DNA from 3 places in the Paucilactobacillus salsurae genome. Region 3 is predicted to be linked to each of the others. Evidence: a T-box and tRNA genes for the amino acid it is inferred to sense, from the RefSeq annotation. Region 3 holds a T-box; the other regions hold tRNA genes.
What was found. A T-box is a leader RNA that pairs with one kind of tRNA and senses whether it is charged. The one in region 3 lies ahead of leuS (leucine--tRNA ligase), so its partner is inferred to be a tRNA-Leu.
Positions count from the first base shown of each region.

Region 1: it has a tRNA-Leu gene. The T-box ahead of leuS (leucine--tRNA ligase) is inferred to sense a tRNA for this amino acid. The anticodon was not compared.
Region 2: it has a tRNA-Leu gene. The T-box ahead of leuS (leucine--tRNA ligase) is inferred to sense a tRNA for this amino acid. The anticodon was not compared.

Region 1 covers NZ_BAAHWX010000008.1:19,551-23,744, forward strand. Annotated here, with positions in the region: gene ACYVQZ_RS07320 (Tex family protein) at 1-1,036, shown strand, start outside; gene ACYVQZ_RS07325 (SprT family protein) at 1,048-1,503, shown strand; tRNA gene ACYVQZ_RS07330 (tRNA-Leu) at 1,574-1,659, shown strand; gene ACYVQZ_RS07335 (AEC family transporter) at 1,841-2,788, shown strand; gene ACYVQZ_RS07340 (DMT family transporter) at 2,821-3,786, shown strand; gene ACYVQZ_RS07345 (C40 family peptidase) at 4,006-4,194, shown strand, end outside.
Region 2 covers NZ_BAAHWX010000010.1:22,440-26,633, reverse strand. Annotated here, with positions in the region: gene ACYVQZ_RS08055 (VTT domain-containing protein) at 1-624, opposite strand, end outside; gene ACYVQZ_RS08050 (pyridoxamine 5'-phosphate oxidase family protein) at 775-1,260, opposite strand; gene ACYVQZ_RS08045 (hypothetical protein) at 1,553-1,735, shown strand; gene ACYVQZ_RS08040 (LysE family translocator) at 1,779-2,339, opposite strand; gene ACYVQZ_RS08035 (MarR family winged helix-turn-helix transcriptional regulator) at 2,438-2,839, shown strand; tRNA gene ACYVQZ_RS08030 (tRNA-Leu) at 2,896-2,979, opposite strand; gene ACYVQZ_RS08025 (heavy metal-binding domain-containing protein) at 3,025-3,303, opposite strand; gene ACYVQZ_RS08020 (hypothetical protein) at 3,319-3,507, opposite strand; gene ACYVQZ_RS08015 (MMPL/RND family transporter) at 3,596-4,194, opposite strand, start outside.
Region 3 covers NZ_BAAHWX010000012.1:32,625-36,818, forward strand. Annotated here, with positions in the region: gene ACYVQZ_RS08630 (MDR family MFS transporter) at 1-810, shown strand, start outside; gene mnmM (tRNA 5-(aminomethyl)-2-thiouridylate-methyltransferase MnmM) at 870-1,430, opposite strand; gene ACYVQZ_RS08640 (phosphatase PAP2 family protein) at 1,427-2,071, opposite strand; T-box leader at 2,170-2,367, shown strand; gene leuS (leucine--tRNA ligase) at 2,447-4,194, shown strand, end outside.

The DNA.
Region 1 (4,194 bases), on a different contig from region 3:
TGCGATTGGAAATGGTACAGCTAGTCGTGAATCAGAACAATTCGTGGCAGAAACATTGAAAAAGATTCAACGACCGGTTTATTATGTCATCGTAAATGAAGCGGGTGCTTCTGTTTATTCGGCTAGCCAAGAGGCTCGTGACGAATTTCCCGATTTACATGTTGAACAACGTAGTGCGATTAGTATTGGGCGCCGTCTGCAAGATCCACTGGCGGAGCTTGTTAAAATTGATCCAGAAGCAGTGGGAGTTGGTCAATATCAACATGATTTACCGAAGAAAGATTTGAATACACAACTTGATGCTGTGATTGAACGTGCGGTTAACCGGGTCGGAGTGAACTTAAATACTGCCAGTTATCAACTTTTGGAGCATATTTCTGGTTTAAGTAAAACAACGGCTAAAAATATTGTGAAGTACCGTGATGAAAATGGTCGCTATGATAATCGAAAACAACTAAAAAAAGTGCCCCGTTTGGGACCTAAAGCTTTTGAACAAGCGGTCGGTTTTCTGCGCATTATCGACGGTAGTAATCCTTTAGATAATACGGATATTCATCCAGAAAGCTATGGTGTAGCCGAAAAGGTATTGCAACTTGCAGGTGTAGATGAAACCCAGATTGGCCAACCTGCAACAGTACAAGAATTAAATCATGTTGATCATCAAGCTGTTTTGACTGCTAATGATCGGATTGGTGAAGAAACACTTGACGATATCATTGATGGCCTGAAAGTTCCTGGACGTGACTTGCGTGATGCCATGCCGGCACCATTACTGCGTAAAGACGTCCTGACGATGGAAGATTTGAAGCCGGGGATGGAATTACAAGGAACGGTACGCAATGTGGTTGAATTTGGCGCTTTTGTAGATGTCGGTGTTAAACAAGACGGCTTGGTGCATGTTTCAAAAATGAGTGCCAAATTTATTGATAATCCACGAAAAGTTGTTTCAGTTGGTGATATTGTGACCGTCTGGGTTGATTCAGTCGATGTTGACCGTCATCGTATTCAGTTAACAATGATTGATCCACAAAACTAAGAAGGTGCCAAATGACTGATATGCAATTGCAACACTTAGTTGAAGAGTGGTCGCTAGAATCATTTGGTCGCCCATTTAGTCATCGCGTATTTTTTAATAAACGGTTGCGAACTACGGGTGGACGCTATCATTTGCAAGATCATCATATCGATATTAATCCTAAAATGTTGACAGAATTTGATGAACAAAATTTAAAACGAGTTGTGCTACATGAACTTTGCCATTATCATTTGCACATGATGGGAAAAGATTATCAGCATCGTAGTTCAGCATTTAAAACATTGCTCAAACAAGTGGGTGGGGCACGTTATGCACCAACAATGCAAACAAAAGTGAAAAAAGTGGCATGTATTGTATATCAGTGTCAGCATTGTGGGGCAGTTGTTACACGACGGCGGCATTTTAATGTCCGTCGTTATCGCTGCGCTAAGTGTGGTGGTCGATTTAAATTATTGATAGAAGATTGAAAAAATCACGAATAAATCTGAAATCACCTTGTCTAACACGTGATTTTTTGCTATGATATTATTCGTTGATGCGGCGGTGGCGGAACTGGCAGACGCGCAAGATTAAGGATCTTGTGGTCAATTATGACCGTGGAGGTTCAAGTCCTCTTCGCCGCATAACTAAAGGCGCTCATACAATGATTAACATTGTGTGAACGCCTTTTTAATTGAAAAAATTTTTGAATTGTTTCCGTCTGTTGGTGTCAGCATTGTAACCGGTACCACATCTTTATTAGGTTCATAATGGCAAAATAATTGTGCTATAATCACGTTATTACATATATTGGGGGCTCTTACTATGGCAGTATTTCTATCTAGTATATCTGGAGTCCTAGTCATTTTAGTGATGGTTGCAGTGGGATACATATTGACTGAACGAGGTTGGTTTGATGATAAATCAGCCAAGTTAGTGTCACGGTTAGTTACACAGATTGCGTTGCCAGCCTACATGGTCACGACAATCATGAAAGACTTTACCGCCGACCAGCTAAAGACGCTTCTTCCAGATTTACGTTATCCAGTGGTTTCAATGCTGATTTTGTTTGCATTTTCGTTTGCTGTGATGCGGGTCATGCGCATTAAACAAGAACATGCTGGACTGTTTTCATCTATGTTTTTTAATTCCAATACAGTCTTTGTTGGTCTACCAATCAATTTAGCATTGTTTGGAGATAAATCATTGCCATATGTGTTAGTTTACTATATGGCAAACACGACTTTTTTCTGGACATTAGGTGTATGGCTGATTCAAAGAGATGGGATGGGCAAGGCCAAAATCAATGTATTAGAAACATTGAAAAAGATTTTCTCGCCACCATTATTAGGGTTTATGCTGGGAATCGTGTTAGTTGTTTTACACGTTAAGTTGCCACCATTTTTAGTTAGCGATTTGACTTACATTGGTGGCTTAACGATTCCATTATCAATGTTTTTCATTGGTATCGCAGTTTCAAATGCTGGAATCTCAAGGATGAGACTGACCAACGATTCCATCGGTATTTTACTGGGACGGTTTATTTTTGCACCTGCGTTAATGGCGTTATTAGTGATTCCAAGTTCAATGCCAATGTTAATGAAACAAGTTTTTATTTTACAAGCAGCAATGCCGGTAATGACGAATGCACCAGTAGTTTCTAAGTTATATGATGCAGATGCCGATTATGCGGCAATTATGGTTACTGAAACGACACTAATGAGTATTATTGTCGTGCCAATTTTAATGGTGATCATTAAAGCTATGGTTTAACAGGTTCTTTGTGACTTAGAAAGGGGTCAATCGTGAAAAAAACAGGATTATATATTGCATTTTCGACGTTGATGTTTAGCTTGATGGAAATTGTGTTGAAGTCGACAGGAGGTGCATTTAATCCAGTTCAGATTAACTGGTTAAGATTTTCAATTGGTGGGTTAGTCCTATTGCCTTTTGCAATATATGCTTTACGATTACAAGGCATTGTCATGCGGTGGTCAGATTTAAAGATCTTTGCATTGACCGGATTTATGTGTTTACTCATCAGTATGACACTGTACCAGTTAGCAATTATGTACGATCAAGCCTCAACAATCGCGGTGGTGTTTAGTTCCAATCCCGTGTTTGCATTAATCTTTTCATACGTGATTTTGCACGAAAGATTAGGACGAGCCAACTTGATTGCAGTCACAATTTCCTTGATTGGTCTTTTAATTATTGTTAATCCAACTCATCTGACAAACCCACTGGGATTAACATTAGGAATTTTGTCAGCTTTGACATTTGGGTTGTACAGTATTATTTCACGATATGGATCAATTAAACGAGGATTCAACGGAATTGTGATGACCTGTTTTACGTTTCTAGTGGGGTCAGTGGAACTATTTGTAGTTATTTTAATCACCCACATTCCTCCTGTTCGTCAGTCGTTCGCCCATATTGGCTGGCTCAAACAATTTAGTGCAATTCCAATTTTAACGAATGTGAACATGCATTATTTTTGGATCTTGTTTTTCATTGGCGTTTGCGTAACTGGTGGGGGCTTTGCCTTTTACTTTTTGGCAATGGAACGTTCCAATGTTTCAACCGCCTCGTTAGTGTTTTTTATTAAACCTGGGTTAGCACCTATTTTGGCAGCATTACTCATTGGCGAGAAAATCGCGCCAACAACAATTGTCGGGATTCTCGTAATTATTGCGGGATCAATTGTGACATTTGTTGGTAATCAACAACGTGAAAAAAGCGATAATATGCACCAAGCACACTCTAGATAACCAAAAAAAGAAAAAGTTCAAAATATTTTTAAATATTTTGAACTTTTTAACTTTCTTAAGAATACCTTAAGAACAACGTTCTATCCGCTTGGCGAAACATCTTTGTAACATTGGTCATCAATTGTAATATGAATGGTATGGTTTTGACATCTTGAACAGTTAGAATAGCACTCGTAGTTGCAAAACAATTAATACTAACATTAAAAAAACAAATCAGGAGTGATTATTATCAAAGCAGCAACAAAGAAAACATTAATCGGAACATTAGGTGCAGCAGGACTTTTCGTCGCTGGCGGACAAGTTACAGCACATGCTGATACTGTTAAGGTCAATGCAGGTGATACTGTTTGGGCTTACTCACAAAAATATCATGTATCAATTGATTCAATCGTTAAAGCTAACAAGTTA
Region 2 (4,194 bases), on a different contig from region 3:
ATTTCGTAAATAGGTTATCAACGCAGGCAGTAAGGAGATGCCGATGATTCCCAAAATTACAAATGTAAAGTTTTCTTGAACAATGGGTAAGTTACCAAACAAATAACCAGTAGTACAACACAAGATAACCCACAAAAAGCCACCAAGAACGTTGTAACTTACGAATTTTTGATAATTCATCCGACTTCCACCAGACACAAATGGTGCAAAAGTACGAATAAATGGCATGAAGCGGGCAATCACAATTGTTTTACCGCCGTGTTTATCAAAAAAAGTTTGTGCTTTTAACAGTTTTTCTTCATTGATTAATTTTCCTAGAAATGAATTTTTACCAATCAGACTACTGGTATGTTTACCAATTTCGTAGTTAAGTGTGTCGCCAAGCACAGCTGCTATAAAAAAAGTGACCATTAATAACCAGATATTTAAACCGAAAGCCTGATTAGCTGCAAGCGCACTGGCTGCAAACAATAATGAATCACCAGGTAAAAACGGTAGGATGACAATTCCTGTTTCAATGAAAACAAGAATAAATAAGATGAGGTAGGTAAAGGAATCAAATTGATTCACAATTTGAATCATGTGCTGATCAATGTGAATAATGAAATCGATTATCTGAGGCATTATAGTCTCCTGTATCTAAAATTTATTTTTACTATAAGTAAAATTCTACAGAAGAGAATTTAGAAATGGTACAAAAAAGAATCACCTTTAGAATTTTTTAAGTTAAAGCGGTTACAAAAATGTTCAAACCCTAGCTGTTATTTTCTGTATCTAATCCAAATGTTGTTTAGCAGTATAGCGTTGAACATCAATTTTAATCACGCCAACATAATTAATGTCAGACGCAGAAATATTAGGCCATTCTTTGCCGGTTTCATGTAATAAAATCGTTTGCATTGCCTTCTTTTTGTCCAGCACATCAGTTATTAACTGAGCATTGCCGACACCCATGATACTCTGGTAAGCAAATGAATAATCACTAGGGTTACTGCTATTTTCAGGGACCATTAGATGAGCACCGTTATCAATTTCAAAGGCAATGTGACCATCTTTTGAAATGAGCTCTCTTTTTTTGCCAACGGGTGCGCCATGACTATATAAGGTTAAATGACCATCATCTTGCATTTCAAATCCATAATTAGTGGGAACAACATATGGATATTTATCATCGTTGATTCCCAGGTGAATTACATGGGCTTCTAACAATATCGTTTTAATTGTTTCCAAATCAGTGACCTCTCTATTAGCTTTACGCATACTATTCCTCCTCGATATTTTTGATGTTACACATCTGAAATATAGTCGTGAATGGTGTATCAGTCAAGGCTTTAGACTAGGTGTTGAACAGTTTTTTTAAGTTGAATAATCAATTTTTTGTGAATTTTTTAAATCAAACTAGTGAAACGGGTGATATACCAGTCGATTTTAAATGATTTTGTTTTTCACAAAGATATTAACACAACTGCAATGTTTTTCAGACAAAAAATAAGTTATACTAGACATGTAAAAATGTAAACGCTTACAGTAACTATGAAAGGGGTATAGATCGGTGGATAAGGATCGCATTGATGGACTAAGTCAAAACGATGTTGAATTTGAATACATGAAACAATTTGGAGGATTTCCTTTTTATTCATATTCTGGGGACAATATGATTGAAGATATGAGAGATGCTTTAATAAATGGCGAACCTTATGAACAAGCAATTACGCAAAATGTAAGTTTAAATTAGATTAACTCTTAAAAAGAAGTTGTGATAATATCACAACTTCTTTTTATCGCCATAAATCATATGCACTAAAAACTAATAGTAGTGCCACAAATGAATTTAATAATTTAAAATGTTGGTTATAAAATCGTTGGATCAGCTGACCGGCGATTGTCCACGCTAAAGTACCAAGAACACCGATTAACACCATCAAAGTAAACTTCATTGATAATTCACCGAAAATGCCGCTAATTAAGAAGGTGCCCATGCCAGTAATGAAATATAAATAAACTTTAATATTGGTTGTTTGTAAAAGTAAACCGGTAACTAAGGGATGATTGCCAGCAGCTGACGCATTTCCCGGCGTGGAGATGTATGTATGATATGCCAAATAGAGTAAATATAGTGACCCAATAATTTTTAATATAAAAATTACTGACGGATAGTTTTGAAAAAAAGAGGCAAATATTGAGACAATTCCTCCAATAATTAATAGACCTAAAAAAATGCCAGAATTAAAAATTAATCCATGACGAAATCCTTTTTGTTGGCCTTCAGACATTGCCATAATTGTATTGGGACCAGGTGTAAATGACATGATGAAAATAAAAGTTAAAAATCCAATCATTTCGATCTCTCCTTTTTTTATTGCAAATGCAATGATTTACTTAAATACTATATCATGATATAATTGCATTTGCAATAAAATGTTTGGAGGTCATCGAAATGTTTGAAATAATTCGTGAAATTGGTGCGATTACGCGAAGCATTCAAAATGATTCAAATCAAAGATTTAAAGAAGATCAATTAAATAATAATTTGTTTATTTATATTATTCGAGTAGTTGAACGCCCGGGAATGTTTATGGGAGAATTGGCCGATTCAATTCAAGCTGATCGAACGACCAGTTTTAGAACAGTTAAAAAATTAGTTGATAAAGGCTATTTAGAATTGAAGAGTGATCCAACCAATTTGAAAATTAAAAGAGTTTATCCAACCAAACAAGCAAAAAGTTATTATCCTAAGCTGCATGCTTATGAACAAAATCGTTCTGATCAATTGGTGAAGAATTTATCTGACAAAGAATTAGATCAGTTAAAGCGACTGATGCGTAAATTGAATTATTAACGTGTATTTGGTGACGTAAAAAGGCTAACATCATAGTGATGTTAGCCTTTTTTTAATGCCCCAGGCAGGATTCGAACCTGTACATGGATAACCATACAGCGACCTGAACGCTGCGCGTCTGCCAGTTCCGCCACTGGGGCAACAACAATTAATAGTTTACACTAACGGTTGCTGTTTTTAAAGCATTATTCTGTGAATTTTACTAAGGTACCGTATCCCGTAATGACTAAAAATTTGGGTGCGACTTGCAACTGGACGACTTGGGTATTAAACGAGATGTTAATAATACCGTCCGCTTGTTCTTCCTCAGCCTTTTGCTTCATTTTTTCTTCAACGTCTGAAAAAAGTTGGTCCATTGATTCAAAAGCATCGATTGTTTCAGAATCCAGCATGAGATGGCTAGTGGCATTGACAATGCCCAAAATATCGTGTGGTTGATCAATACTGCCGGTGGTTAATAACATAAAAATAGGTCTCCTTTATTGATAAAGTCGTAATACTAGAAAATATAAACAAGAAAACGAAAGGGTAATGATAACAGCCAAAAATAGATAAATACCATTGGTTCTCATATTACCTCGGTGTGTTAATAGCCGAAAGCCAGTAACAACTAATAAAATAACTGCCAGTCCTAGAAAGATTAAAACAGTTTGCTTAAAGATTTGCATTGAAAGTACTCCAAAATGATTTCTTTCATTCTAATAGTTAACTACTAAAAAAGCAAAATGCAGTTTTTGCATTTTGCTAATGAGTTAACTATTTTTCGTTTTCATGTTTTTGATGTTGCTTATCTTCTGCGTCCTGGAAACCGGATTTAACTGGATAAGTTAATGAAACAGTGCTTGGAATAATAATTGGAATGATAAAAATCAAAATAATCAATCCAATGATTACGGCCATGGCAACTTGAATCAACGTTGGGACACCAGAAGGCATCAATGCAGCAAATGTACCACTTAGGATAATCGCAGCAGAAATGACAACTGTGCCAATGACTGTTGATGATTTAACCATTCGATCAGCAGGCATCATATTTTCACGCCCATATTCGCGATATTTCATCATCAAGAAGATACTATAATCGACTCCTAATGCGACAAGCATGATAAATGAGAAGAATGGGGTATTCCAAGTTAACATTGGACGACCTAAGACGAGACCGCTAATCCAACGTGTGATGCTGAGTGATGTAAAGTAAGCAAGCATCAATGTTCCAATGATATAAATAGGCTGTAGAAGCGAGCGTGTGACAAAGATCAATGCTAAGCCAATTCCGATCAACATAATAGCGGCTGTTCTGACAAAATCGCCACTCGCAACACTCTTAATATCATGAAGTGTTGATGATTGCCCGC
Region 3 (4,194 bases):
CTTCAAGCAGGTGTGAGTTTTGTGGTGTTTGTAGTTGCTTTAAGCTTGTTTATTCGTCAAGAAAAACGAGCTGCTGATCCCATCATTTTCCTCGAACTCTTTAAAAATCGAGTTTTTGTCATTCAAAATATTGCTGCAGCATTGGTGTCAGCATACTTGATTGCCTTTAACGTGTACTTACCAATGTGGACACAGGGATTACTGGGTTTACGCGCGTCGATTGCCGGTTTTGCAACTACACCAAGCTCAATTTTATGGGTTGTCGGGTCATTTATTGCTGGTAAATTACTAGCGAATGCAACACCTAAAAAATTGTTAACAGTCAGTTTAGGGTTATTAATTATAACGGGATTAGTGATGATTCTGTTGCCACAGACAACGCCATTCTGGTTCTTTTTATGCTTATCAGGTGTATTTGGAATTGGGTTTGGTATTTCGATTACTGGAACAACTGTGACGTCACAAAGCTTAGTATCTTCCGATATTGTGGGTGTGGCAACCTCATTTAATACGTTGGTCCGATCGCTAGCACAGACCATCATGATCTCAGTTTTTGGAATTGTCATGAATTATTCAATTGCTAATGGAATGACGCGTTATCATAATACCGGTGTCACTGAAGAAATGATGAATAAGGTCATTAACCCACAAACGGTACATCAGTTACCGCATCAATTAATTCCTATCTTGCGCAAAATTTACTATTCAGGATTACACAATATCTTTATTTTAGGGTTTGTGTTCATACTATTAGCGTTCATCATTAACTTGATGAAACAACCAAAAGACCAAAAAAAGCAAGCCAGTTAGGGCTTGCTTTTGTATATAGCAATAATTTATTAGAACGCCATCTTGCGTATAACAATTAATTAACGTTTTTGCAACGCAATTAATTTTGGTGGTGTGTGTGTTTGATTTAAAAATGAATAGTTTAAAACTGTCCACTCGTGCTGGTCTAATTTTTGAACAAAAGCTTCAACAGCTTGTTTTTCGTCTTGTCCACCTGGATGACCATAGTAAACAACCAAGCAAATAATGCCACCACGTCGTAATAGATTCATAATTGCTTGAACGGCCGTAATGGTTGTAGTTGCGTTGGTAATGACAGTTTTATCACCACCTGGTAAATAGCCCAAATTAAAAATTGCAGCTGCAACATCTTGTGTGACATATTGGTCAACGTGTTCGTGACCGTCCTTGATCAAAGTTGTTTGTTTTAATTGTGAGCTTAAAATTAACTTTTCTTTAGTATTTTTGATAGCAGTGTCTTGAATATCAAAGGCATAGACATGACCAGTGGGGCCCACTAGCGAGGCTAAGAAAACCGTATCATTGCCGTTGCCCATAGTGGCATCAATGACTGACTGTCCTGGCCCTGCGACTGTTTTAATGAGGGTATGGCTGTATTCAAGTGCGTTTTGAATGTTCATGATCTTGATCTCCTGTGTAGGCCAAAGAGTGTTTCACTGATAATTAAAATAATGAGTCCTAAACTAAATCCAGCCAATACATCGGTTGGATAGTGAACACCAACATAGATGCGTGAGTAGCCAACTAGAATAATTAACAATGTGAGAAGCGTGTTAATAAAATACCGCCAATTTTTGGATTGTAAGTAATACTGACTCAAGATAATGAGTCCACCTAAAACAAGCATTGCGCCAATCGAATGGCCACTGGGGAAACTGTATCCGCCATAGTGCATCAAAAGGTGATTAGTTGGACGCGGTCGATCCACAATTTGTTTGATGAAGTGATTGGCATATGATCCAAAAGCGGGGGTGAGTGAAAAGAAAAAAGCTGCGCGTACTTTGCGTCTTAATGCTAATAATATCGTCCCAATGATCATCCAAATCGCTGTTGGTGTTGGATTAAATAAAACTGTATACCTCGTTAAGATTACTGTTTTCCACGATGGAAATGTTCCACGAACGTGATTAATAATAAATGTATCAAGTTGGTGAATCCAAGGGCGATTGGCTGTAACACCATGATATAAACTCACAAAGGCTACGATCGCCAAAATGAATAAGATTTGCTGAAACTTACTGATGTTAAAATTGCGTTTCATTATTTAATGACTCCTAATTTAATTACTGACAAGTATTGTAGCATAATAGCAAGACAAAACTTGCTCATCAGGTATTTTTTTGCTAAGATTGATGCAATATTTAATCGTTGATCGAGAATAGTAAAGAACGAATTGTCAGAGACCACGTGGTTGGTGAAAACGTGGATTAGTTTTTGAACTCGCTCGTGAGAATTTTTTGCTGAAATTAGTAGGTAAAAACGTGATTTCGCGTTAAGAATTAAGCGCTACGATAACGTAGAACTTAGGTGGTACCGCGGAACTCATTCGTCCTATAGGAAGGTTTTATTTCCTATGGGATTTTTTGTTTTCTGTCAACGATTTTACATAATACAATTTTGAGGAGACGATTGATTCATGGCTTATAATCATGACGTCATTGAACGTAAATGGCAACATTATTGGAAAACACATAAGACTTTTAAGGTGGAGATTGATCAAACAAAGCCGAAATACTACGCTTTAGACATGTTTCCTTATCCATCAGGACAAGGACTACACGTTGGGCATCCTGAAGGCTACACAGCCACTGATGCGATTTCGCGAATGCGCCGGATGCAAGGATTTAATGTTTTGCACCCTATGGGTTGGGACGCATTTGGTCTTCCTGCAGAACAATATGCCTTAAAAACTGGGCATAATCCCAAAGATTTTACTGCTCAAAATGTGAAAGTCTTTAAACATCAAATTCAGTCACTTGGTTTTTCATATGATTGGGATCGCGAAATTAACACAACCGACCCGAAATTTTATAAATGGACGCAGTGGATTTTTGAGCAACTTTATAAAAAAGGTCTCGCTTACGAAGACGAAATTGAAGTTAACTGGGCACCTGACTTTATGGGTGGAACAGTGGTTGCAAATGAAGAAGTGGTTGACGGTAAGACTGAACGCGGAGGCTATCCGGTTTACCGTGTACCAATGCGTCAATGGGCATTAAAGATCACAGCGTACGCTGATCGTTTAATTGATGATTTGGACGATTTAGATTGGCCTGAATCTATCAAGGAACAGCAGCGTAATTGGATCGGTCGGTCACAAGGTGCTAGTGTCTTTTTTGCCGTGGATGGTCATCCAGAAAGTAAAATTGAAGTTTTCACCACGCGTCCTGATACGCTATTTGGCGCTACTTACATGGTATTGGCACCAGAACATGATCTGGTTGATAAAATTACCACACCAGATCAAAAAGCTGCCGTTGAAGCTTACAAAGATGAAGTTTCTCGTCGCTCTGACCTAGAACGAACCGATTTAAATAAGGACAAAACAGGTGTTTTCACAGGAGCTTACGGAATTGATCCAATTAACGGCCGCAAAGTTCCCATTTGGATTGGCGATTACGTACTTGCTTCATATGGTACTGGTGCAATTATGGCCGTGCCTGCTCATGATGATCGTGACTACGAATTTGCCAAAAAATTTGGGTTAGATATTGTTCCAGTCATTGAAGGTGGCGATGTCGATCAGGCAGCGTTCACTGGTGATGGGGTTCACATTAATTCTGACTTTTTAGATGGCATGCATAAAGAAGAGGCTATCGAAAAGGCCATTGCTTGGTTAGAAGAAAATGGTGCTGGTAAAAAGAAGATCAACTACCGACTCCGTGATTGGATTTTTTCTCGTCAACGTTATTGGGGTGAACCAATTCCAGTGATTCATTGGGAAGATGGTGAAACCACCCTTGTTCCGGAAGATGAATTACCACTGCGTTTACCAGCAACCAAGCAACTTGAACCATCAGGGACTGGCGAAAGTCCACTAGCTAATATTGACGATTGGGTCAATGTGGTTGATGAAAATGGCCGAAAAGGTAAACGTGAAACAAACACTATGCCACAATGGGCAGGTTCGTCATGGTACTGGCTGCGCTACATGGATCCTCATAATGACCACGCCATTGCGAGTGAAGAAGCGCTCAACTATTGGTCACCAGTCGATTTATACGTTGGTGGTGCTGAGCACGCTGTTTTGCATTTACTATATGCACGTTTCTGGCAAAAAGTTTTGTATGATTTAGGGATTGTACCAACTAAAGAACCATTCCAAAAACTGGTTAACCAAGGAATGATTCTCGGTGAAAATCACGAAAAAATGTCTAAATCAAA